Regions from separate parts of the Bradyrhizobium sp. 215_C5_N1_1 genome, predicted to be linked through region 4. Evidence: riboswitches for the same ligand, from Rfam matches in the RefSeq annotation. Region 4 holds a riboswitch; each other region holds the start of a gene.

Region 1 (7,009 bases), 1.8 Mb from region 4:
GATGGCGCGATGCGTCGCCTCGCGCTCGACGGCCTGCGGCCGCGAGGTGCCGTGATAATAGGGCGCGATATGGCCCTCGCGTTCGAGCTTGGCCGTGAGGAAACGGATCGCGTCGTAGCCCTCGCAATGGACCATGACCAGCGCCTCCTCGCGGCGAGCGACGTCGAACACTTCCAGCAACTGCTTGTCGCTGAGCACGAGGTCGTCATAGGTCATGAACACCTTGAACGAGGTGTAGCCGTCCTTGACGAGAGCCGGCAGCTCCTGCCCGAGCACGACCGCGGTGGGGTCGGAGATGATGAGGTGGAAAGCGGTGTCGATGTAGCACTCGCCCTCGGCGAGCTTGCGGTAGTTCTCGACGCAGGTGCGCAGCGACGTCCCCTTCTCCTGGAGCGCGAAGGGCAGCACCATGGTGTTGCCGCCGGCCGCCGCCGCGCGCGTTGCCGAGGCAAAATCGTCGGCCATCACGACGTCGGGGCCGGAGGCCTGGGAGATGTGGACGTGACTGTCGATGCCTCCCGGCAGCGCCAGCAGCCCCGTCGCGTCGATCTCGCGCGCCGCGCCTTCAATGCGGTCGGCGATGCTGACGATGCGTCCGTCGCGAATGCCGATATCGGCGCGAAACTCGTCGCTGGCCGTCACGATGGTGCCGCCGCGAATGGCGAGATCGAGCTGCGTCACAGGAGGGCTCCGTCACTTGATGATCGCTGATGTCTGGAAGATCCGGCCCCACGCCGCAAGGGCCGCGATGTCGCCACCGGCGAGTTCGAGCGTCCGCCACAGCGTGACCGCGACCGAGTCCAGCACGGCGATGCCCAACTCCCGTTCGAGTGCTGCAGCCAGCGCGGCGCCGTCGAGATTGGTGCAGAGAATGACGACGGCATCGGCGCCGTCCGCCGCGACCGCGCGGATCATGTCGGCAATCGTCGCGGGCGTGACCTCACCAAAGGAAAAGTTATCGCGCAGGCCGAGATGCCGCTCGGCGTGAGGGGCGATCCCCTCCTCGGCCCAGACATCGCCGATACGCCGTTGCACATCGTCCGTATAGGGGGCGACCAGGCCGACGCGTCCGGCGCCGAGCGCGCGGACGGCGTCGATGCAGGCGAGCGTGGAGGTCGTCGCCGGGATATCGGTCCGCGCCGCGATCGCCTCGCACAGGCTCCGGTCGCGGCCGATACCGAGCCAGCTTGCCGACGTGCCGTTCCAGGCAATGGCATCGACCTTGGCGTCCGCCAGCAGATCCGCCGCCGGCAGCATCACCGAGGCATCGAACTGGTTCAGCGCCGCGGCATCGAGCGCGATCTCGGTGACGCGGAAGCGCGAGAAATGAGCGGTGACGCCGGCCACGCCATGCAGCATGGAACAGGTGACGGGCTCCAGCACCGAGTTGGACGACGGGGTCATCATGCCGAGGCGCTTGCGCTGAATTGACATCGATCACGATCGCCCCATTGAGAGAGCGCACCGCTGCGCCCCCTCGGACGATCATCCGCGCCTGCCATCGCCCGCGCAACCCGCAATCTGCATGGCGCATATGATTTGTTCGATACGCAGCTCAAGCCGTGAAGGTCGACCGCAAGCGCCGCCAGCCGATCACGATGCCGGTGACGGAAAATGCCAGCCCGAACAAGCAGAGCCCGACGACCAGGATATCGCGCAGACGCGGGTGCGCCATGAGAACGGGAAAATCGAGCGTGTGAAGCGCACCGTAGAACCAGCGATAGGCCCGCCGCGAGGCATCCAGTCTTTGCAGCACGCGGCCGTCGGCACCGTCGATGTCGAACCAGAGGTCGCCGCATCGGGAGCGATAGACGGGCGCTCCGGGGACAGCCGAGTGCGCGGGATAGTCGTCATTGTCGGCTAGAACGGACGGGGCGCCGCAACCCGGCGCAAGGCGCGTCGTCAGGTCATGGACATCCTTCTCGCCGAGGAATGCCACCTGCCGGCTGCGGATCGCCTCCTCCGTTTTAGTCAAGGTCTGACTGGCGAGGCCGGTCCGGTCGCGCCGGTAGACAACACCGTTGACGGCGAACCATTCGACTTCGCGAGCCGACGGCTGACCGACCGGTGGGGCCGTCGTCCAGTCCGGCGCGGCATACACCACGCCTGCTTCGGTCGGGGTCAGCTCCCCGCGCGAGAACAGCCGGCCGTGATCCATCGAGAGCCAGCCACTGAAACTCCAGGTCAGCACGAAAACGGTCGCGACGAGACCAATGATGTGATGCAGTGCGTGCCAGCCGCGATAAGGCGACGAGACCCCGCGCCCTCGAATCCTGATCCTGATAATTCCGAGCACCGCGCCGAGCGTCGCCGCGATAAAAGCCACCAGCGACAATGTCGAGACCACCTGATCCCAAAGGGACCAGTTGCTCCTCAGGACCGTCGGATAGATCCAGTGCAGGACGCTGCCGGCCCAATTCCAGCCGCGTTCGCTGCGGGTCGTATCCAGCACGACTTCGCCGGTGCGCGAGGAGACATAGACCTCGGTTCCGGCCGCATCGCCAAGAGCGACGCGCAACAGAGGCCGGTGTCGATCAAAGCCGTTGGGTACGCTCCATTGATCATAATCCGCGCCCGAAATCATCGACGCCCGCGCGGCATCGAGCCCGCGTTGCCGGGCATGATCCCGCGCGATACCGACCGCGACGTCGGCGGACGTCACCGATGCATCCCGTCCGTCGGAGGCATGGACCGCACGCACACGCGACGGGTTCGACACGACATAGACCGGCCCGTCGCTCCGCTGGACCAGGCGAACGCGCGTGGCGTCCGCGATCCCGCTCGCGGCGACGGCCTCCGCGACCGCAATCCTCACCTCTCCGCCAGCCACCGGCGCGAGCCCGGCAAAACGTTCCGCTTCCGCCAATGACGGAAACGGGACGAAGTGCATCACGATTCCGCTCGCGAACCACATCGCGAACAGCAGGCAGAACGCGATCCCGAGCCAGCGATGCAGCAGCACGATCGCGTTCATCATGTGGTCAGCGCCCTACCATTTGAACGCGGCCGAGAGCTCATAGGTCCTGGGCGCACCGAGCAGGATCTGGTCGGGATAGAACGGATCGCCCCAGATCGCGTAGCGCTTGTCGGTGATGTTGCGCACGCGGAAGCCCAGACGGGCCTGGTCGACCGCGTTGAACACCGTCTTCGGGATGTCGACGAAGGCGTAGACGTCGGCGACGGTGTAGGCCTTCATCGTCACGACGTTGGCATCGGTGTTGTAGCGGTCGCCGACATAGCGGCCCGTGATGCCGAGCTCCACCGGCCAGGGCGTGAAGAACCGGTACGACGCACCGGCATTGGCCACGACACGCGGCACGTTCGGCGGCGTGTTGCCGGAGAACGAACCACCGGCAAAATTGTAGTCGGCATAGCGTGCATCGACATAGGCGATGTTGCCCCAGAGCCGCAGGGGATCGATCGGGCGTACGGCCGCGGCGAGCTCGACGCCCTTCGACTCCTGCCGTCCCGCGATGTTGAGCTGCATGCCGCCAGCCGCCGCATAGACGTTCTTGCGCTCGATATCGTAGGCCGAGAACGACCATTCCGCCCTGTTGTTCCACAACAGATGCTTGACGCCCGTCTCATAGGTGCGCGAGGTCGTCAGGTCGAGCGGCTGGGCTGGCCCAAGCAGGAAGATGTTGTTGGCTGAGACGTCAGCACCGGTCGCGTACTGACTGAAGAAGGTCAGGCCGGGAACGGCGTCCCAGGTATAGCCAATGCGACCCGTCGTCGGGACCCAGGACTTCGAGAACGGGAAGTTCGCCTTTTCCAGCCCGGCGGAGTCGATCGAGTTGCGGTCAAGCCCGATATGCTCGACGCGCAGGCCGCCGACCAGCGCGAAGGTTCGCGTGAGCTTCACCCGGTCCTCGAACGACAGCGCCTCGTTGTCGATGCGCGCGGTCTGCTGCTGCGTCGTGAGCAGGCCGTAAAGGCCACGGTCGGGATTGACGAGCGAGACGTAATCGTCCGGGAAGTTGGCCGCGCCTGGCCTGACGAAATCGAGATAGCTGGACGAAAGTGTCGTGACCAGGCGGTTGTCGAAGCCTGCGATATTAGCGTCCCAAATCAGGTCGGTAATGTTGCCGACAAGGCGTTGGCTATGTGCAACATAGAAGCGCTCGCGATCGACCATGTTCGAGTTGGGCAGGCCCGTACTGGCATTGAAAGCCTCGATCTCGTTGTTGAACCAGGTACGCTCCGCGCCATAGGCATAGGCTTGGCTCTTCAGCGTCAGGTCAGGCGCCAGCTTCAGTTCGAAGCCGCCGCGCAGCCACACCTCTTGTGCCACGTTGCGGTTGTCGAGAACGTTGTAATTGGTGTTGAAGGTACGATCGTCGATCGTGATCGCACCGAGATTCGTTTTGTTGAAGTTCGAGACGTAATTGCCCGAAACAATGCCGCTCGTCGCATGCGAGCCGCTGAAGGCGATCGGTACCAGCGGTGCGCCCCAATAGGCCTTCGAGCGATCTTCCCGGTACTCGATCGCGCCCCAGATCTTGAGGCTGTCGGAGATGCGGTAATTGAGCTGGCCAGACACATCCAGCGTCTTGGTATTGGTGTCGTCGGCAAATCCGTTGAGCGAGGCGCGGCTGATGTCGAAGCGATAGTCCAGCCCCTGCAAATTGGTGCTGCCGCCCGAGCCGTAATGGACGCCGAACGAGTTGAGCGAATCCCAGGAAAAGTCAGCTTCATTCCGGATCGGCCCGGTGTGTGGCTGCTTCGTGATCAAGTTGATTGCGCCACCGGCGGCACCTTCGCCCGACATCAGCGAGGCCGGACCTTTCAAAAATTCCACGGCTGCGAGATTGGCCGTATCCGTGATCCGCGAGGTCATGTTCTGCGGACCGATCTTGATGCCGTTGTAGAGCATGTTGATCTGGCTGTTGGTGAAGCCACGCATGGAGAAAGCCGCGGGCTCGGCCGGATTGTCGCCGGAGGTGACACCGACCGCGCCCTGCGCAACCTCCGACACGGTGCGATAGCCCTGCTCCCGCATGGTCTCGGCCGAGATGACTTCGACGGTCGCGGGTGTCTCCTGCACGGTCAGGCCGAGGCGCGAGGCGCTCTCGGCAACCACATTGGTGTTGAGCGGCGTCTGCGCCGCCGCGGTCGGCACGACGGGCTTGGCCGCGGCCGATGCGGCCGCTGGCCTGCGCGATGCTGCGCGGCGTGGGCTCTGCGCGTCCCGGGCCGCCGGCTTTGCCGGTTTGCGGGATTGGGCGGGCGACACCTCGACCGGCGGCAGCGGCTCGCGGGCCTGCTGCGCCAGCGCTGCGGGCAGATCGGCGACTGCAAATGAAGTAAGCGCGGCGGAAGCGAGCAGGAAGCAACGCGGTCGTACAAGACGAATGGAAGACACAGTTCGGGACCTCGGTATGACGTCAGTGGCACGTCACAGCGAACCAGGTCCCACCTCCGGCCTTTGAGCCTTCCGATGAAGCCGAATGTCTGTACTCCCCGACCGACATCTTCGCGTGTGACCACGGCTGACGGCAGGTCTCCTGGCTCGCGGGTCAGTACCTTGCATCGCCTTCCCGGGACCGAGATACCCAGTGGCTCGTGACGCAAGATTCGCCGCTTACAGTTGCGGGGGCAGCCGCGGCATTGGGGACAAAATCCCCGCACCGCATTCCCTTTTCATCCCCACTCGGGGAAACCGTCAAAGCCATCTAGGATTACCGACAAGACAGAGTCAATGTGCCGGTGCGACGTTATTACCACAGCGACCAACTTCCTTGGAGATAGGCATGGAAGGCGAGACCTTCCTCTGGCTGATACGGCATGCGCCCGTCGACGGCGCCAAAGGGACGATCCACGCAGCCGACGCGCCCGCCGATCTCGGCGACCGCGTGCAACTGGAGGCGTTGCGGCAGAGGCTCCCGCCAGATGCTGCGAGCTTGGCGAGCCCGGCGCGACGTACGGTTGAGACGGCGCGCGCGCTGGGACTCGAACCCGCGTTGGTGCCCGAATTTGGCGAGCAGGATTTTGGCGACTGGACCGGCCGGCGGCATGACGAGCTCGCGGCGACCGGCGGGGAGGCCTATGCGCAGTTCTGGAACAATCCGGCGCACGGACGGCCGCCGAGCGGCGAAAGCTTTGAGGATCAGGTCGCGCGTGTGCGGATCGGTCTGTCACGGATCGGCGCCGGATCGGCAACGCTCGTCGTGCATTCCGGCACCATCCGCGCCGCGCTCTGCATTGCGCTGGATCTCACGCCACAAGCGGCCCTGCGCTTCGTGATCGACCCGTTGTCACTGACCCGGATCGACCGGCTCGCCACGGGCTGGCGCGTCGTCGCGGTCAACCAGCGCGCAGCTTGAGCACGATCAGGCCGGGCGATCCGGCACGTTGGCCTGCGCGAAGGTCGCCATGCCGTTGTGAAGGCTGCACGCGAGCCGCACCAGCGGCAGCGCGATGGCCGCGCCCGATCCTTCGCCGAGCCTGAGATCGAGGCTGATCAACGGTTGCACGTTCAGCGCGCGCAGCACCAGCCGATGCCCCTGCTCCGCCGATTGATGCGACGGCAGCAGGAATGGCTGGCACGACGGGTTCAGCCGCACCGCCGCCAGCGCCGCCACCGATACGATGAAGCCATCGATCAACACGGGAATGCGGGCTTGCGCAGCCGCAATGATGGCGCCGCAAATCGCCGCGATTTCGAGGCCGCCGACGGCGCACAGGATCTTTTCCGGCGAAGCACCTGCAACGCCATGCCGCACGATCGCAGCGTCGATCACGCGCACCTTGTGCGCACGGCCGGCCGCATCGACGCCGGTACCGCTGCCCGCGATCTCCTCGGCACTGATGCCAAGCAGGCTCGCCGCAATCGCGGCCGACGTCGTGGTATTGCCGATGCCCATCTCGCCGAAGATCAGAAGATCGGGCCTGCCGGCGTCTGCGCGCGCGACTGCGCGCTGACCGGCTTCGAAGGCGAATGCCAGCTCCGTGGGGGTGAGCGCTGCTTCCACGCTGAAGTCGCGCGTGCCGCTGCGCGGCTTGTCGGTGA
Region 2 (7,009 bases), 1.8 Mb from region 4:
CGGGGCATTTCCGGGTGACCCAATCGGGGAGCATGCTGCCTCGCTTACGGCCTGCGCTTGAGAATGTAGCTGTCCATGATCCATCCGTGCCGCTCGCGCGCATCCTGTCGCGCGGCGACGATGCGCGGGCCGATCTCGGCCAGAACGCCCGACATCACGATCTGATCGGGCATGCCGAGATAGGCGCCCCACCAGATGTGCAGCCCGGCTGGATCGAGCGACTGGAACGCCGTGGCGCCGTCGAGCATCACCACCACGGTATCGACGCCTTGCGGCCAGCCACCCTCGCGCAAGCGGCGCCCCGTCGTGACCAGGAAAGGCTCGCCGATGTCGTTGAGCGGCAGCGCATGCGCCGCGCACAGTGCCTGGATCGAAGTGATGCCGGGCACGACCTCGATATCAGGCAAGGGATCGAGCCGCCGCGCGATGCGCAGCGAGGAATCATACAATGAGGGATCGCCCCAGATCAGCAGCGCGACCTTGCCTTCACCTTCGAGCTGGCTCGCGATCGTCCGCGACCAGGCCGCGGCCACGGCATCGTGCCAGTCGTCGACGCCCTTGTGATAGTCCGCTTCACCGGCATCGCGCACGGGAAGGTCGAACTCGGCAATGCGCGTCGTTTGATTGGTGAGCACATCCGCGCAGATCGTCCGCCTGAGATCTGCGAGATCGGACTTCGCCGTCCCCTTGCGCGGGATCAGGATGAGATCGGCCGCGTTGATGGCTTGAACCGCGGCGCGCGTAAGCTGCTCCGGATCGCCGCAACCGATGCCTATCAGGGAGAGCGTGAGCATCGCGCGTGCAGGGGCGGCCATGACGGCCGCCCCTTTGTCTCTTAAGCCGCGTTGTGCAGGCGCGGCGTGACGAGACCGGGCGCGGTGACGCCACGCAGCGATTTTGCCAGTGCCAGCACACCGAGGTCGGCCAGCGGCTCGATCACGATGACGAGCGCGTAGGAGGCCGCGAAGGTCGCGATGTTGACGAGGTTGGTCGCACCGAAGCCCGAGCCATAGAGCGCCCAGAACGCAACCCAGGCGATGACGCCGGCCTGATACGTGGTCGACAGCGCCAGCGCCTGGCGATACCTGAGATCGACATAGGCGGTGTTGCGGGCAATGATCCGCGCGGCGATCGCCTGGATCCCGAACAGCGGCACCAGCAGCGTGGTGACGTTCATGCCGAATTGCGGCAGATCGGGCGGCTCGAAGAAGATGCCCTGGAACAACAGTCCGAACGCAAGGCCGAAGGCCGCGGGCGCCGCCCCAAACAGCAGGAACAGGGTCGAGCCAAGGATGAAGTGCACCTCGGAGACGCCGACCGGGAAGTGCGGCAGGATCTCGAAGAAGACGAACACGAGGCCCGTGGTGGCGAGCGTCCGCGCCGCGAACGACGTGATGCCCTGCTCGCGCACGGTCTCGACCGCGAGCTTCAGCGCAACGCCGCCGACGGCGATGCCGGTTGCGTAACTCAACACGAGCTTGGCGCCCGATACGACTCCGGGTTCGATATGCATGGTTCAGTTCCTTCCTGCCGTCACACCCGACGGCCTTGGCCACAAAACATGCACGGCCGGTCTCCTGGCTCGCGGTTCACTGGGGTTCTCCGGCCTTCCCGGGCCTTGCGGCCCAGTGGCTGATCGGAGTCCCTCACCGCTTACAGTCGCGGGGGCGGCTGGGGTTTTGGGCGGCGCAACTGTCCGCCCACCCCCATTCCCGATTATGCTCCGGCGGTTTGCGCCGCCTCGAGCACCATGCGTCTCCTGTGTGCCCCTTTCGCCAGCCGGGCGTCAAGGGGCGAAGGGCGGCCGGGACGGTCATGACGGATAATCGCCCGCCAGCGCTCCGAACAGGATGACAGCGGCCGTCGAAGCCGCACCACCCCGCGCAAGCTGCTCGGCAAGCTCGGCAATGGTGGTGCGGACCAGCCGCTCGTCGGGACGACCGAGGGATTCGGCGAACAGCGCCGGGGTATCAGGCGCGAGGCCGTGCTCGATCAATTTTGCGACAAGCGCCGGAAAGGTGCGCCGGCCCATATAGACCACGGTGGTCGCTTCGGGATCCGCCAGCGCCGCCCAGTTCAAATTCTGCGGCAGCTCGCCGGTGACATCGGCCCCAGTCACGAACTGCACCCGGCGCGAGGTGTGGCGCCGGGTCAGGGGAATGCCGGCTTGCGCGGCGGCGACACAGGCCGAGGTGATTCCGGGAATGATCTCGTAGCCGATGCCGGCTTCGCGCAGCGCCTCCAGCTCCTCCTCAAGCCGGCCAAAGATACCGGCATCGCCCGATTTCAGCCGCACCACACGGACACCGGCCGCGGCATAGTCGACCAGCAGGCGGTTGACGTGGTGCTGCTTGGTCGAGGGCCGCCCTGCCCGCTTCCCGACCGCGACGAGATTGGCGCCGGGCCGGGCCAGATCGAGGATCGCGCCCGAGGCGAGGTCGTCATAGAGCACGACGTCGGCATCGCGCAGCCGCGCCGCGCCTTTGAGCGTGAGGAGCTCGGGGTCGCCGGGGCCGGCCGAGATGAAAGTGACAAAACCGCTCACCGATCCTCCGCGATCAGGTGGAAGAACGTGCCGGTGGCAAGGCCGCGGCGCGAGCCGGTCTCGGCGATGACCGCGCCTGTTGCATCGTGCACGACCGCCAACGCCGTGTCCGGCTGCGCGACAATCGTCGAATAGTGGAACTCATGACCGCGCAGGCGCGCGCCGACCTGATGGCCCGGCATCGGCGCGGCGAGCGCAGCGAGACGATAGCCGAGATGCATACGGCGCTTGGCAAAGCTCGTCTCCAGTCCGAGCAGGCCCGTCATCTCATGACGGACGCCGTCGGCGTCGGTCAGAGCGGCTCCAAGCACCATATAGCCTCCGCATTCGCCGTGCACCGGCCGTGTGTCAGCGAAGGCGCGCAAGCCGCTGCGAAAGCGGGCATTGTCCGCGATCTTCCCCGCGTGCAGCTCGGGATAGCCGCCGGGCAGCCAGCAGACATCGGCGCTCGCGTCAGGCGCTTCATCGGCAAGCGGCGAGAATGTCGAGATCTCGGCACCGGCCGCGCGCCAGGCCTCCAGCATGTGCGGATAGATGAAGGAGAACGCGGCATCGCGGGCCAACGCAATGTGCTGCCCGGGCGGCGTCACATTCATGCCGCTTGCCGCCGGTTGCGGCGACCAGCTTGCTGCCGATCGCAGCACCGCATCGAGATCGACATGCTCGGCGACGAAGCGCGCGGCTTCGTCGATCAGCTTGCCGATCTCGGCCTGCTCTTCGGCCTGCACCAGGCCGAGATGCCGTTTCGGCAGGCTGATTTCTGCATGACGCGGCAGCGCGCCGAACACGGCGATGCCGGCGTCGTTCAGTGCACGCCGCACGAGATCTTCATGTCGCGGGCTGGCGACGCGATTGAGCACCACGCCGGCAAGGCGCACGCCGGCACGATAGTCGCGAAGGCCTGCGGCGACCGCCGCCGCCGTCTGCGCCTGTCCGGAGGGATCGATCACCAGCAGCACCGGCCAGCCCAGCATCTCCGCAATGTCGGCGGTGGCGCCGGTGCCGGAGACGCCGCGCGCGGCGACGCCGTCGAACAGGCCCATCGAGCCCTCCGCGAGCACGACATCGGCATTAGTGCCGCGACCGACGAGATGAGCAATCGTCCCGCGATCCATCGCCCAGCTATCGACGTTGACGGAAGCGCGCCCCGTCGCAGCGGCATGGAAGGCGGGATCGATATAATCGGGCCCGCTCTTGAAGCACTGCACGTTCAATCCGCCATTGCGCCAGGCGCGCGCGAGCGCCAGCGTCAGCGTGGTCTTGCCGACGCCGGAGGCCGGCGCGGAGATGACGAGCCCTGCCGGCATCACGATGCCTCCGGAAAGCGCGGATCGGCGCCGACCGGCCGATAGCGGCGGTCGTAGTCGACGGCATAGAGGCGGCTCTCGTCAAAATCCGCCGCTCCAAGCGTCTTGCCAACCAAAATGAGTGCCGTGCGCTCCATCTCGGTGCCGACGGCGGCATCGAGCGTCGCCAGCCTGGCGCGAACGATGCGCTGGTCCGGCCAGCTCGCGCGCCAGACGATGGCGACCGGGCAATCCGCGCCGTAGTGCGGCGTCAGCTCGGCGACGACCTTGTCGAGCAGATGGATCGACAGATGGATCGCGAGCACCGCACCGGTGGCGGCGAACGACGCGAGCTGTTCGCCCTCAGGCATTGCGCTGGCGCGGCCCGGCGTGCGCGTCAGCACCACCGTCTGGGCAAGACCGGGAAGCGTCAGCTCGACCTCCAGTGCAGCTGCCGCAGCCGAGAAGGACGGCACGCCCGGCGTGACCGTGTAGGGAATACCGAGCGCGCGCAGGCGGCGAAGCTGCTCGCCCATCGCCGACCAGATCGCGAGATCGCCGGAATGCAGGCGAGCAACATCCTTGCCGTCGGCATGCGCGGCAGCGATCTCCGCGATGATCTCGTCGAGCGACAGCGGCGCGGTGTTGACGATGCGGGCGCCGGGCGGGCAATGCGCCAGCACGCCCTCGGGCACCAGCGAGCCCGCATAGAGGCAGACCGGACAGGCCGCGATGAGGTCGCGTCCGCGCAACGTCAGCAAATCCGGAGCGCCCGGCCCTGCACCGATGAAGTGCACCGTCATGCGCCGTCTCCTTCCGCGATCGCGGCGGTCGCGGTGCGATCCCGCGAGACCGCCCGCGTCGCAATCAATCGCGCGCGAGGGCCAGCCGCAACGAGCGCCGCGGCTTCAGCGACCGAGCCCGTGCCGAACTTTTCCGCGACGAGTTTTGACCGCGTCGGCGTATGGATGTTGGCCAACGCTTCAGCCGAGACAGCCTTGATCGGCACACCGCATTCGCGCGCGAGCTGCTTCAGCGGCTCCGCGTCGGCCTTCTCGCTGACAGTCGCGACCGCCGCAAGGCCTTCGGAACCACCGGCCGCCAGCAGCGCCTCGCGCAGCGACGCGAGCGTGACATCCTTTTTGAATCCGAGTCCGGCGACTTTCATCGAACCGCACTCCATTGCACCACGGGCCGCGACGCTTCCCAGGACCGGTAGCGGCCGAGCGGCGCGGCATGGGCAATCTCGACCCGCATCAATTCGCCACCGTGGCGCTGGTGCAGCTCGCCGAGCAGCGCTTCCGTTTCCAGCGTTACCGCATGCGCGACGAGCCGCGCACCCGGCGCAAGCCGCGACCAGATGGCATCGAACATCGCGATATCGAGACCGCCACCGATGAAGACGGCATCCGGCGCTTCCAACGCAGCAAAAGCTTTCGGCGCGCTCCCCGTGATGACGGTGATCCGATGCGCCAATCCGAACGCTGTTGCATTGCTGCGGATATTCGCGGCGCGATCCTCGCGCGCCTCGATGGCGGTCGCCGTCCCGCCGCACAGCGCCCATTCCACAGAGATCGAGCCAGAACCCGCGCCGATATCCCACAGCCGCTCGCCGGGACGCGGCGCCAGCGCCGAGAGCGCCAGCGCGCGCACCGGCCGCTTGGTGATCTGGCCGTCATGCATGAAGAGATCGTCTGACAGGCCGGAGGTGCGGGGAATGCCTTGCCCGCCCCTCGCCTCAACGGCTACTGCGACCAGGTTTTCGGCGAGATCGCCCGCAAAGCCGTCGGCACGATGCTCGGCGATGCTTTCGCGCGCCCCGCCGAGCGCGGCGAGAGTCCAGAACGCCGAGGCGCCCCACCCGCGCTCGCTCAGCCATTTGGCGAGATCACCGGCCGCCTTGCCGTCGCGCACGAGGCAAATGATGCGCGCACCGGGCGCCAGATGCGGCACGAGACGCTCGAACGGCGCGGCATGAAGCCCGAGACAGGCAATGGCTTCGAGGCGCCAGCCGAGCCGCGCGACAGCGAGCGAGAAGGTCGATGGCGCCGAATGCGCGATCCACTCGTTGGCATCGAGCTTCTCGGCGAGACTTGCACCCGCGCCGTGCCAGAACGGATCGCCGGAGGCGAGCACCACCGTCGGCCGGCCGCGGCAGCTCACCACGATGTCTACGTCGAACGGCACCGGCCACGGGCGACCGCGCCCCCCCACATCAGCAAGCGCGAGATGACGCTCGCCACCAAAAACAGTTTCTGCCTTGGCGAGCGCCTTTCGGCTTGCTTCGGACAGCCCGGCAAGGCCATCTTCGCCGATACCGATGATGGTCAGCCAGGGATCAGCCATGACGCGCGCCCTCATTCTGGGCGGAACCGCCGATGCGAGCTTGCTCGCCGCGGAAGTCGCACGCGCGCACATCGACGCCGTGTATTCCTATGGCGGCCGAACCCGCACGCCCGCCGATCAGCCGCTGCCGACCCGCGTCGGTGGCTTCGGCGGCGTGGGCGGGCTTGCCGACTATATTCGACGTGAGCGCATCACGCATGTGATCGACGCCACGCATCCCTTCGCTGCCGAGATGAGCCGCCACGCGATCGAAGCGTGCGCGCAAACGGGCACGCCGCTGATCGCGCTCGAGCGCGCGCTTTGGACGAAGGCGCCCGGCGACAACTGGATCGAAGTCGCCGACGTCACCGCCGCGGCCGCCGCGCTGCCCGAGTCGCCCGCAAACGTGTTCCTCGCCATCGGCCGGCAGCACATCGCACCGTTCGCGACGAAGCCGCAGCACGTCTACACGCTGCGGTTCGTCGATCCGCCCGAAGCACCGCTGCCCTTCGCTGCGGATGTGATCGTGTCGCGCGGGCCGTTCACGTTCGACGGCGAGCTCGAAATGATGCGCGCGCGCGGCATCGCGTGGATCGTCGCCCGCAATTCCGGCGGCGACGGCGCACGCGCCAAGATCGACGCGGCCCGCATGCTCGGCCTGCCCGTGATCATGATCGCGCGGCCAAAACTGCCCGAACGGTTGCGGGTTGAGAGCGTGACCGAGATCATGCAATGGCTCGGTCATCGCGCCTGCCTCGGGGCATAGACCCAGCGGCCGACGCGGCGCGTCTGCGAATTTCCGACGATGACCAACGTGCGCATGTCGGCCATCTCAGGCCGCGCGTCGTTCAGC
Region 3 (7,009 bases), 2.0 Mb from region 4:
TGCGCGTGTCCGCCAGGTTCAATTCCTTCGATACCACGGCGTATTGGTAGACCCAGCCGACGCCGGTCGCGTCGGGTCCGATGGTCGGGGTGACGCCGGCGGGAAGCCTGGACGCCGCGCCGTTCAGGAATTCCATGACGCGCGACCTCGCCCAATAGATGTCGGTGCCGTCCTCGAAGATCACGTAGACGAAGGAAACGCCGAAGAACGAGAAGCCGCGTACGACCTTCGATTTCGGCACCGTGAGCATCGCCGTCGTCAGCGGATAGGTGACCTGATCCTCGATCACCTGCGGCGCCTGGCCGGGATACTCGGTGTAGACGATGACCTGCGTATCCGAGAGATCCGGGATCGCATCCAGCGGAAGGTGAACCAGGGCATAGAGGCCGGCGGCGGCCGCGAAGCCGGTCCCGAACAGCACGAGCAGCAGATTGCGCGCCGACCAGGCGATGATGCGGGCGATCATTTGTGATCTCCCGTTGCATTGCCAGGGCCGGCGTCGGTGGCCTGGGATGCCGCCTCGCCAAACCCCTTCAGCGCCGCCTTCAGGTTGCTTTCCGCATCGATCAGGAAGTTGGCGGAGGTCACCACCGCCTCGCCGTCCGCGAGACCATGGCGCACCTCGACATAGCCGCCGCCGCGACGGCCGAGCTTGACTTCCCGCGGTTCGAAACGCCCTTCCCCCTTGTCGACGAGGACGGCCTGCCGGCTGCCGGTGTCGAGCACCGCGCTGTCCTGTATCGCCAGGACGGGCGCGGCATCGGCCGTGTCGATATCGGCATCGACGTACATGTCGGGCAGCAGCACCGCGTCCGGATTGGCAAGCTCGATCCTGATGCGAACGGTTCGCGTGTCGCGGTTCACCTGCGGATAGACGACGGCGATTGTCCCGGTGAAGGTTCGGCCGGGGAAACTGCGCGCGCGCACCGCGACTGACTGCCCCACCGCGATGTTGCCGAGATCGCGCTCGGCCACGTCGACCAGCGCCCAGACCACCGAGGTGTCCGCGATCCGGAACAGGACGTCGCCGGGATTGGCCCGCATGCCTTCGATCGCGTTGCGTTCGAGCACGACCCCGTCGCGCGACGCAGACCAGCGTATGGCCACGGGCGCGGTGTGCGTCTTGTCCATCTCCGCGATGACGGACTCGGGAACGTCGAGATTGACCAGCCGCTGCCGCGAGCCGCGGCCGTACATCTCGACACCGCCGACCGTCCTGGAGGTGATCGTCGCGAGATATTCCGCCGCCGCGGACGCCACCGCCGAACTGTAGATTTCCATCAGCGGCTGGCCGGCCTTCACGCGCGTGCCGGTCGTCACGTCGGCGACCTTCTGCACGAAGCTCTCGGCGCGCATCGCGATCACCGACACGCGGCGTTCATCGAGCTGGATCGTGCCGGGCGCCTTCACCGAGACCCGGATCGGGCGCCGCGCGACGGGCTCGGACTTCACGCCCGCGCGCTGGATCTTGCCGGGCGACAGCTTCACCGTGCCGTCGTCGGTGTCGTCGCCTTCGTAAACGGCGACATAGTCCATCCCCATCGGATCCTTCTTTGGGACGGGCGACGTGTCGGGCAGCCCCATCGGATTGCGGTAGTAGAGGATTTTTCGCGGCGAAGCCGCTTGCGCCTTCGGTAGCGCCGGCGCGACGGCCGCTCCATCGTCGTCGTAGACCGGCACATAGTCCCGCCCGCGGTCGTCCTTCTTCTGACCCGCAGACCAGAGCGGCGCACCGCTTGGATCGCGGTAGTAAAGCGGCGTTCGCTCCGCGCCAGCCGCAGCCGATGATATGTCGGCCTCAGCGAGCCAGCCCGCACCGTTCGAATGCCAGTAGTAGCCGGCCAGGACCAGGCCACCGCCCAGCGCAAGAGCCGTCAGGAGACGCAGCGTTTTCATATGGTGTATCCGCGCGCCCGGGAGCGCGCGTCCGTGTGAAGGAAAAAGGGGAATGTCGGGCGCCGCCGGGCAGCGCCCGAACGCTCACTTGACCGCCGTGACGATCACCTTGCCGGTGACGGTCTCCGGTTCGCCCTGCACCTTCACGGACAGCGTCATCTGGTAGCGTCCAGCCATCGGCAGGTCCGTCTTGAAGGCGTACACACCCGGCTCCCTGGACGGCAGCGGCGCGACCGCCGATTCCATCTCGGCCATCCCGTCCGGGGCCATGTCGAGGCGGCTTTTGAAGATGACTGCGTCCGGTATCGGCTTGCCGGTCTGCTTGTTCGTCAGGCGAACGGCGAGCGTGACGTCTTCGCCCTTCTTCATCTGCGGAGTGACGGGCTCGAAGGCGTAGTCGCCCGCGCCCGCCATCGCGGCGGAAGCGGCAAGCGAAAGGGTGGCGGCGAGAGCCGCGGTGCTGATTTTGGAAAGCATTGTCCTGTCCTCATGAATTGATCTTTCGCCGTGGCGCGTGAAGCGCGCACGTCAGTCGTCGTCGCGAGCAGGCACGCCGCTCGCGTCTCGGGCTTTGCGAGATCAGATTCGAGGAGGTCGGAAAGGAGGACTGCCGCCGCGGAAGGAAACGACCTGATCCGGGGGAATAGCCATCGTGCTGGCCATGACGGCGAGACGTTCGAACGCCACGGGCCTGACATCACCGAGCGCGATGATCCCACCGACGCAGCAGAAGCCCATCCCGCACTTGTAGCCGCCGCTATGGGAGCCCGTTCCCTTCATGTCGGGACAACAATCGTCCATCGACATGTCGGCGTCGCCGCTCATGTGCATGGCCGTCTGCATGCCATCCGACGACATTGCGAGGTTCGCCGCGGACGCGCCAACCGGCAGCATCGCCAAGGATATGGCGATGGCGACTGCCAGGATGGTACGGACGAACTGCATCAATATCGACTTACCTTGTCGGGCCGGAACTCGGCCTCAGTAGCATACTCGGACACCAAAGGCAGTTATTGATCGTGGTCAAGCGTTCGTTACCCAGGCTCGTCCGGAGGCCGGGTTGGACGTTTCGACGCGGTCCTTCGGACTATCGTGCAAAACAGCAACACAAGGCCACCATCGACCGACCGGCCCGTCCAGCAGCCCGCGCGGATGTTGACGCGCTCATCCCCTGATGCCAGTTTCGTGATCGGTAGTGTCCGCAAGGACTCTTCAAGGGAATGCGGTGCGTCCACCTCAGTGGGCAATTCCGCGGCTGCCCCCGCAACTGTAGGCGGATAGCCGACGACCAAACGAACCACTGGAGCCCCGCTTGGGCCTCTGGGAAGGTGGTCGAAGGCGATGACCCGCGAGCCAGGAAACCTGCTACCAGCCATGGTCACGCGCGAACGCATTGGGCGGGGTGCCCTGATGTCGGACAAGTAGCCGGTGCATCCGCCGCCTGGGGCGAAGGTGGATGACTAAGGCAACCGCGGTGACGGTTTGTTTGCGTCGCCGCAGAGCGTTGTCGTGCAAAATCTTCATTTCCGTGCTGGCGCAAGGCCAGCGTTATCGCGTGCTTTCCTGATTACTCTGCTCTCGTCGGTGTCCTTGTCGTCCGCGGCGCTCGCGCAAAGCGCGGCGCAGGACAACCGCTCCCGGGAGGTCGGCCCGGTGATCGTGTCGCCGCCTGCGCCGCGACAGGCTCCTGCCGTCAGCCCCGGCACTCAGAAGCAGCGCGCGGCCCGGCGCGCCGCGGGACGCAATCGTGGCGCCCCTGCTGTCGCCGTTCCGGCCGCGCAAGCTCCGAGCGGGCCGGTACAGACGCCGCTCAATACGGCAGCCGTCACCGACGTCGGCTCCCGGCTCGGCATCACGGCGCGCGAGATGCCGGCGACCGTCGAGGTCATCGGTCAACAGACGATGCAGAACCTGGGCATCCGGACCACGACCGACGTCGCCAAGGCTGCAGTCGGCGTCACCGGCGGCGATGCGCCCGGCGCGCCCGCCATCTTCTCGATGCGTGGCTTTTCCGGCGACCAGATCTCCACGCTCTACAACGGAATCCCGATCGGGCCGTCGACCATGACCGGCCGTCCCATGGACGTGGCTGGTCTCCAGCAGGTCGAGATCATCAAGGGACCGGACTCGCTGGTGGCGGGCCTCGGTGCGACCGGCGGCGCCATCAACTACGTGAACAAGGCGCCGCACACCGGACCAATCGTCAACGACGCCTTCACTTCCTACGATTCCTTCAACGGCTATCGCGCCGGTTACGGATCGGGCGGCAGCACGCTGATCAACGGCCTCGACTACCGCTTCGACATCAGCCATTTCAACAACAAGGGCTTTATCGACGACACCTATTCGAAGCTCAGCAACGTCTCGGGCCAGCTGAACTATCGCGTCAACGAGAACCTGAGGATCTGGGGCGCGACCGAATACAGGCAGGACAACGACCGCTTCTACTGGGGGACGCCGCTGGTGCCGGCGAACGCGCCGGGCATCGTGCCGACGTATGGCGTCGTCTCCGGCCTCTGGAGCAACTATTACCTCGGCGGCGGCACGCCGGTCCCGGTCACCATCGACGCGCGCACGCTGACCACGAACTACAACGTGCTCGACAATCACAGCGGCGCCAACGAGCTCTGGCTGCGCAGCGGCTTTCAATGGGACATCACCAACAACATCTCGCTGAAGAGCCTGGTCTATGGCTATGACGCCCACCGGCACTGGTTCAACAACGAGATCTCGTCGTTTGACCAGACCGTAGGCAATTTCGCAGGCGCGCAGAGCATCTACCGCGAGCGCCTGGCGCTCGATCACGCGCAGCGGCTCTACGGCAACATCACCGACCTCACCGTCAATTCCAATCTCGGCGGAATGGACAATCGCTTCGTCGCCACCGTGGCGGCGAGCAGCAACCAGTTCAACGTCTCGCAGGACACGCTGTTCTTCAATGACTACGTCGACCTCCTCAATCCGGACCGCGGCCTCTACGGCCCGCGCAGCGACGAGAAGATCTACACCCATCTCGACACCGCCTCGCTGTCGTTCGAGGACCGGCTCAAGCTGACCTCGACCTTTGCGCTGATCGGCGGCATCCGTTTTGAGAATATCGAGCTGTCGCGGACCCGCTTCGACGAGAATGGCCTCCTGAAAGCCAACTATCCTTTCTCGAAGACGTTCAATCCGGTCACCGGACGCATCGGCTACACCTGGGACATCGCGCCCGGCGTGATGCTTTACAGCCAGTACGCGACGGCAGCCGACCCGACGGTGGCGAACATCTTCATCCTCAGGCCCACGACGCCGCTGCTGCTCACGACGTCGCGGACCTACGAGACCGGCGTGAAGCTGCTGTCGGCCGACAGGCGCGCGGAGGCCACGTTCTCGGCCTTCGACATCGAGCGCAAGAACGTCTACGTCCCCGAAAGCGGCATCCTCTTCAACGTCGCCGGCAAGATGGCCTCCAAGGGCGTCGAGATCGCCGCCGCGGTCAATCCGGTCGCGGGCCTGAAACTATGGGGCAACGTCGCCTTCGTGCAGTCGCGCTTCATCGACTTCACCTATGTCGACGGCAATGGCGACTTCCAGTCCTATTCGGGCAAGACGCCGCCCAACGTTCCCAACTTCATCGCCAACGCCGGCGCCTCCTATCGCTTCGACACGAAGCTGCCGGTCGAGATCGGCGGCCTCGTCCGTCACGTCGGCGACCGCTTCAACTTCCAGGACAATCTGGTCACGATGGACGCCTACACGATCTTCGACGCATACGCGTTCGTCGATATTCCAAAAGCCTATTTCCCGGGCGTCGACCAGACCCGGATCAGCTTTCGCGTGAGGAACCTGACCAACAAGCTCTACGCGGCCTGGGGCGATCCGGGTTACACCGACCAGATCATCCTGGGCGCGCCGCGCAGCTACGAGATCGCGGCTTCGTTCAAGTGGTAGTCGCGGATCACCTCGCCCGCGCCGTGGCAGGAGTTGTCACGCGACAGTAGGACGCAATCGCAAATCGATTGCGCCGTTGAAGCCGCAGGTCTCGAGAGCTATCGATCAACGAGACCTGTCTTCCATCGGGAGGAACGCATGAGCACCATCACCGGCGGTTGTCACTGCGGCGCGATCCGCTATCAGGTCGAGGGCGAAGCGATCGTGCACGCGCTGTGTCACTGCCGCGATTGCAGGCTTCACGCGGGCGCTCCCGTCGTCGGCTGGACGATGTACGCGGACGATGCCGTCAAGGTGACCAAGGGCGAGCCCAAGGTGTATCACTCCTCGGAAAATGCCCGGCGGCACTTTTGCGGCGACTGCGGAACCGGCCTGTTTTATGTCAATGCCGACATGTTGCCCGGGGTCATCGACGTCCAGAGCGCGACCTACGACGATCCCGATGCCGTACCGGCGACGATGCACATCCAGGTCGCAGAGCGCCTTCGATGGATGGAGCGCGCGCACGAACTGCCGACATTCGACCGCTATCCTCCGCCACCGTAGCGGCGCGCGCGAAGCGTTCGCCGTCTAGATGGAACCGCACAAGCACCATCTTGCAACGACCGGACGATTTCACGTACATTCATCGGCGTGGGGACGAAGCAGACTCCCCGTGAGACCTCGGTCCAAGCTCTGCGCAGCACGCCATTCGTGGAGCTTGCGCATGGATACCGAACGCCACCCTCCTCTCCGCCATACCGTTGCCATCCTCTCCCGCGGCGATGCAGCCGCGCGCCGGGACGCGACGGCGCAAAACAGCCGCTTCGTTCGCGTTTTCGAAGCACTCGCCGCGGTCGGCATCGAAGCCCGGCCGGTGATCTACGACGAGATTTTCGCCGACGCCGCGCGCGATCAACTGCTCGCCGTCGATGGCGTGCTCGTCTGGGTCGATCCGATCCATCAAGGCAAGACGCGCGAGGCCCTCGACCCGCTGCTTCGCGACGTTGCGGCGCAAGGGCCGTGGGTAAGCGCCCATCCCGACGTGATCCTGAAGATGGGCGTCAAGGACGTGCTCTACCGAACGCGTCACCTCGGCTGGGGAGCCGACACGCACCGCTATGACACCGCCGCAAGCTTCCGCGCCGAATTTCCTTCGCGCCTTCAGGCGAATGGTCCGCGCGTGCTCAAGCAAAATCGC
Region 4 (7,009 bases):
AACTACAACATCTCGCCCGGCGACGCGATGGCCACGATCACGACCGGCGACCGCGTCAAGTATGATTGGCACACCACGACCCAGCTCGCGCCCAACAACAATGTCATCATTGGCGCGGAGCATGAGACCGAAACACTGCAAACGGCGACGGTTTCGGCGCAAAACGTTAACAAGGCCGGATATATGGAGCTGCAGTCCCAGTTCCGGGATCGCATCTTCTTCACGGCCAATGTCCGGCAGGACGACAACGAGCGGTTTGGAGAGCATCCGACCTTTCGTCTGGCGTCTGCCGTGATCGTGCCGGTCACGGATACGAAGTTCAAGGGAAGCTACGGCACGGGGTTCAAGGCGCCGACGCTCAACCAGCTTTACGTCAGCTTTCCCGCGTTCTTCTTCTTTGCAAATCCCAACCTCAGGCCGGAGGAAAGCGTCGGGTACGACGCCGGCTTCGAGCAACCCTTGTTTGGCGATCGCGTTCGCTTCGGGTCGACCTACTTCCGCAACAACATCACGGACCTGATCCAGAGCACGTTCGATCCCGTGACATTCACGAGCACCAACACCAATATCGGCAAGGCGATCACGGAGGGCACGGAGAGCTTCGTCGCGGCTGCGATCACGGACCGGCTTCGCGTTCGTGCCGACTACACTTTTACCCGCGCGGTCGATGCGACGGCGGGACTGGAGCTGCTGAGGCGTCCGAAGGAGAAGTGGAGCGCAAATGTCATCTGGAATCCGATCGATCCACTGACACTTTCCGCAACCGTGTTGCACGTCGGGAGTTTCGTCGATGGTAACCGCGACTTCAGCATTCCGCGTCTGCTGGCTCCGGCCTACACCGTCGTCAACGTCGCAGCCGAATATCTGGTCACCGACCAGGTGAAGGTGTTTGGCCGGGTCGATAATCTCGCCAATGTGCACTATCAAAATCCGACCGGCTTTCTGCAGCCGGGACTGGGCGTCTATGGCGGCATTCGCCTGGCGAATTACGACGTCAGATAGCGAGAGAGAGAAAGAGCCTCATGACGACGGCCGATCCGCTCATGGACTTGATCGCAAGCCAGCTTGCCGACGCTGAGGCCGGCTGGAGCGTCGGCACGTTCGGTGCCATTGCCGAGTTCACACGCGAGCCCGGTGAGGCCTTCGATATGGAGCAGTCGCGCAACGGGGTCAGCGTCGTGACGCAGAAGGGTGGGATGCGCGTTGTCTTCCACCCGGGCCTGCGCTTGATCGCATCGGAATCGCCGACCACGGAGAGCTGGAGCCACCGCATCGCGCTGTGTCTCCCGCATGAAGCCAGCGCCATGAGCGGTCGTACCGTGCTGACCGAGCTCGGCCCGGATGTCGAGGCGCTCCTGACGAGGGATCGCAGCGGCATCCTGTTCGACCTTGGCCTCGGAACGTTGCAGGTCGACGCTTGCATCCGTGTCAGCGATGCCGATGCCGTCGCCGCGCTCAGGAGCCGCACGGGCAAATCCGTGTTCGCGCCCGAAAGCGACGCCATGCGGATCATTCTGGCCGCCAATCCGCACCGCGTCTTCATCAGCCGCATCGGGCGCGCCGAGGTATTCCAGCCGATCCCGCCGCCGGGCGGGCGAAGCCCTGACGGCCCGCACACCCACGTCCTGCCAAAGCTGCTCGCGCATCGCCGCACCCATGCCGCCACCGAGCCGCTGCCTGAGGGGTGGATCCCCTGCGCGCATCTCTATCCGGCCCATCCGCTGCGCGATCAGCTCGGCCGCAAGCGCGCTTTTCGGCCGGATCTTCACGCAGCCTTCCAGGCGCTGCTCGAACTCTATGGGCTGCCGGAGCTGACGGCGTGCAAGAGGGCCGCGGTCGAAGCGATCGAGAAGGGGCGGGGACCTGAGATGGCGACGCTTCCGCCCGATCGCACGGCGCGCGCCACTGTTCGCGTGGCCTTGCGCCAATTGGCGGCCATGGAGCCGCACACCGCGACACTCGCCGCCTGGCTTGCCGCCTACGACCGTCGCGATCCAGCCGAGACTGAAGATCCCATGGAGGCTCTTCACTGAGTCAGACGTGATGCCGCGTTCCAACAAAATGTGCTACAAATCCCATAAGGAGATCGTTCCATGACTGTCACCATCCTGCCGCCCCACGCCGACCGTTTCCGCCTTCATCCGGTCACCTCGCGCCTTGCGCCGATGTTCTGCTTTGCGCTGCTGACGGTGTCATGCGCGCTCGCGAGCTTCGCGCTTGCCTGCGCGACGCCGTTTGCGGCGTTCGCCGTCGTCGCCGCCGCGATGCTGCCGATGCGTCCGGCGCTGCTCGTCGTCACCGGCGCCTGGCTCGTGAACCAGACCATCGGCTTCGGCGTGCTGCACTATCCCATCGATGGCAGCACCATCGCCTGGGGCTTTGTCATCGGTGCTGCCGCGTTGCTGTCGACGGCAGCGGCATCGACCGTTCTCCGCCTGCTGCCGCAGGGCCGCACGCCGCTGATGCTGGCCATCGCGCTCGTCGCCGCCTACGCCGCCTATGAGCTCGCGCTGCTTGCCGCGACGCCGTTCCTTGGCGGAGAGGGCGCGTTCACTGCGGCCATCGTGACGCGCATCGGGCTGACCAGCGCCGTCTGGCTCGCCGGCCTCGTCGCCGCCTGCGAGATCGTCCGCCTGGTCGATCCGTTCGGGCGCGCGATGCGGAACGCGTAATGCTGGATGTGCGTCATCCCAAGGGTTGCGCGAGCCCGGCGGGAATTCCCGCATTCCACAGGGAACAGGGCTCATGACCCGCAACGAATCGTTGACACCCGGCTGCATATGTCACCACATGTGGGCGTCACGGTTCCGCTGGATCGCAAGATTTAGTGGCTAAGAGGGAAGCCGGTGAACCGCGTGAGAGCGTGGAATTCCGGCGCTGCCCCCGCAACTGTCAGCAGCGAGCTGCTTCCGAACAATCGTCACTGGTGCCTTTCGCGCCGGGAAGACGGGAAGTGGGCGACGACCTGCGAGCCAGGAGACCTGCCGCGACGATCTGAACGTCCACGGGCGGGGTGTCCGGCGGTCGCTTGCATGCACCGCCCGGCAACTCTGCCGCCGGCGTTTCTGCAGCGTCCTTCCTTACAGCCCCGTTCAAACACAACGCGCGCATCACGGGGCCCATTGATGTCACTGAACCTGCACGACGCGGACACCGCTTCCGCACCCATCGTTCATTTGCGTCCACAATCGCTTGCGCTTGCTTCGAGCGAGCCGGCGATGCAGATCATCCGTCGCAACGGCAAGGTCTCGCCGTTCGATTCCGCCAAGATCGCGGTCGCCATGACCAAGGCTTTCCTTGCGGTCGAAGGCACCAGCGCGGTCGCCTCGCGCCGCGTCCATGAGAGCGTGGAGCAGCTGACGGCCGAAGTCGTCACTGCGTTGATGCGGCGGGCAGGCGAGGGACGCACCTTCCATATCGAGGACGTGCAGGACCAGGTCGAGCTCGCCTTGATGCGGAGCGAGCACCACAAGGTCGCACGCGCCTATGTGCTGTACCGCGAGGAGCGGTCGCGCCAGCGCGCCGAGGAGGCGGCCGCGGAAGCGACGCCCGCTGTCGCGCCGGCACTTCATGTCACGCTCGCCGACGGTTCGCGCGTTGGTCTCGACACCAAGCGGCTCGCGCTGATTATCGGCGAAGCCTGCGCCGGCCTCGACGGCGTTTCCGCGGCACCCGTGCTCACCGAGACCACCCGCAATCTCTACGACGGCATCAGCCAGGACGAACTGGCACTGGCCTCGATCATGGCCGCGCGCACGCTGGTCGAGCAGGAGCCGAACTACGCCTATGTCAGCGCGCGCCTGCTGCTGGACAAGCTGCGCGGCGAGGTGCTGTCCTACGTCCATGGCGTGCCGACGTCCGCCTCGCAGGCCGACATGACGATGCGCTACGTCGAATATTTCCCGGCCTATCTGAAGACCGGCATCGCTGCCGAACTGCTCGATCCTGAACTGGCCCGCTTCGACCTCGGCCGGATCGCGGCTGCACTCAAGCCCGAGCGCGACCTGAACTTCCAGTTCCTCGGGCTTCAGACGCTCTACGACCGCTACTTCCTGCACGTCCGAGGCAAGCGGATCGAATTGCCGCAGGCCTTCTTCATGCGCGTAGCGATGGGTCTTGCGGTTCGCGAGATCGACCGAGAGGCCAAGTCGATCGAGTTCTACGATCTGCTGTCATCGTTTGACTTCATGGCCTCGACGCCGACGCTGTTCAATTCGGGTACGCTGCGTCCGCAATTGTCGTCCTGCTTCCTCACGACGGTGTCCGACGACCTGGACGGCATCTTCAAGTCGATCAAGGACAACGCACTGCTGGCAAAATATTCCGGCGGCCTTGGCAACGACTGGACGCCGGTGCGTGGTCTCGGCGCCCACATCAAGGGCACCAACGGCGAGAGCCAGGGCATCATCCCGTTCCTGAAGGTTGCCAACGACACCGCGATTGCCGTCAACCAGGGCGGCAAGCGCAAGGGCGCGGTCTGCGCCTATCTGGAGACCTGGCACGTCGACATCGAGGAATTCCTCGACCTGCGCAAGAACACCGGCGACGACCGCCGCCGCACCCACGACATGAACACCGCCAATTGGGTGCCGGACCTGTTCATGCAGCGCGTCGATGCCGATGGCGAATGGACGCTGTTCTCGCCTGACGAGACGCCCGATTTGCACGATCTCTATGGCGAGGCGTTCAAGACGGCTTACGAGGCCTATGAGGCCAGGGCGAAAGCCGGCGGCATGCGCGTCTTCAAGACCGTGCGTGCGAGCGACCTCTGGCGTCGCATGCTGACCATGCTGTTCGAGACCGGTCATCCCTGGATCACCTTCAAGGACCCCTGCAATCTGCGTTCGCCGCAACGCCACGTGGGCGTGATCCATTCCTCGAACCTCTGCACCGAGATCACGCTCAACACCTCGGCCGACGAGGTCGCGGTCCGCAATCTCGGCTCCATCAACATGCTCAACCATGTCGGGCCCGATGGTGTCGACCAGGCCAAGCTGAAGCGGACGGTGACCACCGCCGTCCGGATGCTCGACAACGTCATCGACATCAATTTCTACACGATCCCCGAAGCGCGCCGCTCCAACATGCGTCATCGTCCCGTCGGGCTCGGCCTGATGGGATTTCAGGAAGCGCTTCAGGTCCAGCGCATTCCAACTGCGTCCGACACTGCCGTGATGTTTGCCGACACCAGCATGGAAGCAATCTCGTTCCACGCGATCGAAGCGTCGTCCGATCTCGCCGCGGAGCGCGGACGCTATCCGAGCTTCGAGGGCTCGCTGTGGTCGAAGGGCGTCTTGCCGCTCGACTCCATCCAGCTTCTCGCCGACGCGCGCGGTGGTCTCGACGTCGATCGCTCCGCAACACTCGACTGGGATCGCCTCCGCAAGAAGGTCACGTCCAGCGGCATGCGCAACTCGAACGTCATGGCGATCGCGCCAACGGCGACGATCTCCAACATCTGCGGCGTCTCGCAGTCGATCGAGCCGAACTATCAGAACCTGTTCGTGAAATCGAACATGTCCGGCGACTTCACGGTCGTGAACGAGTTCCTGGTCCGCGACCTCAAGGCGAGGGGGCTTTGGGACGAGGTCATGGTCTCCGACCTCAAATATTTCGACGGCAGCGTCGGCCAGATCGACCGCGTTCCTGACGATCTGAAGGCGCTCTACGCCACCGCCTTCGAGATCGACAGCGCCTGGCTGATCGAGGCGGCCGCGCGCCGGCAGAAATGGATCGACCAGTCGCAGTCGCTCAACCTCTACATCGCCAATCCCTCCGGCAAGAAGCTCGATGCGCTCTACCGGCTGGCCTGGCGGCGCGGCTTGAAGACGACCTACTATTTGCGCTCGCACAGCGCCACGCATGTCGAGAAATCGACGTTGAAGGGCACCGACGGAAAGCTCAATGCGGTGTCCGCGTCTGTGGCGGTGTCGCACGCGCCGATCATGATACCGACCTCTGCGGTGCCGGACCTCGACGGCATCAAGGCCTGCCGGATCGACGATCCCGAATGCGAAGCGTGCCAGTGAGGAGATGACGATGCTTGACTGGTCCGATACCGAAACCACAGCGGCCGCTCCGGCCGTCTCAAGTCTCGCCACCGCACTGCGTCCGCAGACCCAGCTCAAGCTCGAGCCGGCCGACCCGACCGGCTTAGGTGCGATCGATCGCGCCGGCGGCCGCGTCTCGGTCGACGAGAAGCAGATGATCAACTGCCGCGCCGACGTCAACCAGCTGCTTCCGCTGAAGTACAAATGGGCCTGGGAGAAGTATCTTTCAGGCTGCAACAATCACTGGATGCCGACCGAAGTCTCGATGCAGGCCGACATCGCGCTATGGAAGTCGCGGGACGGGCTAACGGAGGACGAGCGGCGCGCGATCAAGCGCAATCTCGGCTTCTTCGCAGCCTCTGAATCGCTCGTCGCCAACAACATCGTGTTGGCGATCTACCGTCACCTCACCAATCCGGAGTGCCGGCAGTACCTCCTTCGGCAGGCCTTCGAGGAGGCGGTGCACACCCACACCTTCCAGTATATCGTCGAAAGCCTCGGCCTCGACGAGGGCGAGCTGTTCAACATGTACCGCGAGGTGCCGTCGATCACGGACAAGGCGGCCTGGGCGCTCAAGCACACGCAGCACCTGGACGATCCGTCGTTCCAGACGGGGACGCCGGATAGCGACCGCGCCTTCCTGCGCGATCTCGTCGCCTTCTATGTCGTGTTCGAGGGGATGTGGTTCTACACCGGCTTTGCGCAGATCCTGTCGCTCGGCCGCCGCAACAAGATGGTCGGCATCGCCGAGCAGTATCAATACATCCTGCGCGACGAGAGTATCCATCTCAACTTCGGCATCGACGTGATCAACCAGATCAAGATCGAGAACCCGCATCTGTGGACGGCGGCATTCCAGGACGAGGTTCGCGGCATGATCCGTGATGCGGCCGAGCTGGAAGCCGCCTACGGACGCGATACGATGCCGCGCGGCTTTCTTGGGCTCAACGCGGCGCTGT

The links. A riboswitch is a leader RNA that binds a small molecule or an ion and turns the genes downstream of it on or off. The one in region 4 is predicted to bind cobalamin.
Region 1: linked by a shared signal. The riboswitch ahead of AB7G19_RS29065 (TonB-dependent receptor) and the one ahead of AB7G19_RS20480 (ribonucleoside-diphosphate reductase subunit alpha) in region 4 are both predicted to bind cobalamin.
Region 2: linked by a shared signal. The riboswitch ahead of AB7G19_RS29085 (energy-coupling factor ABC transporter permease) and the one ahead of AB7G19_RS20480 (ribonucleoside-diphosphate reductase subunit alpha) in region 4 are both predicted to bind cobalamin.
Region 3: linked by a shared signal. The riboswitch ahead of AB7G19_RS30370 (TonB-dependent receptor) and the one ahead of AB7G19_RS20480 (ribonucleoside-diphosphate reductase subunit alpha) in region 4 are both predicted to bind cobalamin.

What each region holds. Positions count from the first base shown of each region.
Region 1 is NZ_CP197228.1:6,018,527-6,025,535, forward strand. It holds gene hydA (dihydropyrimidinase) at 1-681, opposite strand, end outside; gene AB7G19_RS29055 (maleate cis-trans isomerase family protein) at 694-1,434, opposite strand; gene AB7G19_RS29060 (PepSY-associated TM helix domain-containing protein) at 1,556-2,977, opposite strand; gene AB7G19_RS29065 (TonB-dependent receptor) at 2,990-5,362, opposite strand; cobalamin riboswitch at 5,478-5,679, opposite strand; gene AB7G19_RS29070 (histidine phosphatase family protein) at 5,751-6,323, shown strand; gene cobT (nicotinate-nucleotide--dimethylbenzimidazole phosphoribosyltransferase) at 6,330-7,009, opposite strand, start outside.
Region 2 is NZ_CP197228.1:6,025,875-6,032,883, forward strand. It holds gene cobT (nicotinate-nucleotide--dimethylbenzimidazole phosphoribosyltransferase) at 1-34, opposite strand, end outside; gene cobF (precorrin-6A synthase (deacetylating)) at 45-794, opposite strand; gene AB7G19_RS29085 (energy-coupling factor ABC transporter permease) at 836-1,513, opposite strand; cobalamin riboswitch at 1,551-1,768, opposite strand; gene cobA (uroporphyrinogen-III C-methyltransferase) at 1,814-2,545, opposite strand; gene AB7G19_RS29095 (cobyrinate a,c-diamide synthase) at 2,542-3,852, opposite strand; gene cobM (precorrin-4 C(11)-methyltransferase) at 3,852-4,634, opposite strand; gene AB7G19_RS29105 (cobalamin biosynthesis protein) at 4,631-4,999, opposite strand; gene cbiT (precorrin-6Y C5,15-methyltransferase (decarboxylating) subunit CbiT) at 4,996-6,177, opposite strand; gene AB7G19_RS29115 (cobalt-precorrin-6A reductase) at 6,176-6,922, shown strand; gene cobJ (precorrin-3B C(17)-methyltransferase) at 6,898-7,009, opposite strand, start outside.
Region 3 is NZ_CP197228.1:6,296,758-6,303,766, forward strand. It holds gene AB7G19_RS30350 (efflux RND transporter permease subunit) at 1-466, opposite strand, end outside; gene AB7G19_RS30355 (efflux RND transporter periplasmic adaptor subunit) at 463-1,896, opposite strand; gene AB7G19_RS30360 (FixH family protein) at 1,981-2,373, opposite strand; gene AB7G19_RS30365 (hypothetical protein) at 2,476-2,841, opposite strand; cobalamin riboswitch at 3,073-3,280, shown strand; gene AB7G19_RS30370 (TonB-dependent receptor) at 3,481-5,829, shown strand; gene AB7G19_RS30375 (GFA family protein) at 5,968-6,375, shown strand; gene AB7G19_RS30380 (Cj0069 family protein) at 6,536-7,009, shown strand, end outside.
Region 4 is NZ_CP197228.1:4,249,869-4,256,877, forward strand. It holds gene AB7G19_RS20465 (TonB-dependent receptor domain-containing protein) at 1-1,002, shown strand, start outside; gene AB7G19_RS20470 (DUF6925 family protein) at 1,023-2,033, shown strand; gene AB7G19_RS20475 (hypothetical protein) at 2,094-2,672, shown strand; cobalamin riboswitch at 2,786-3,003, shown strand; gene AB7G19_RS20480 (ribonucleoside-diphosphate reductase subunit alpha) at 3,126-6,029, shown strand; gene AB7G19_RS20485 (ribonucleotide-diphosphate reductase subunit beta) at 6,040-7,009, shown strand, end outside.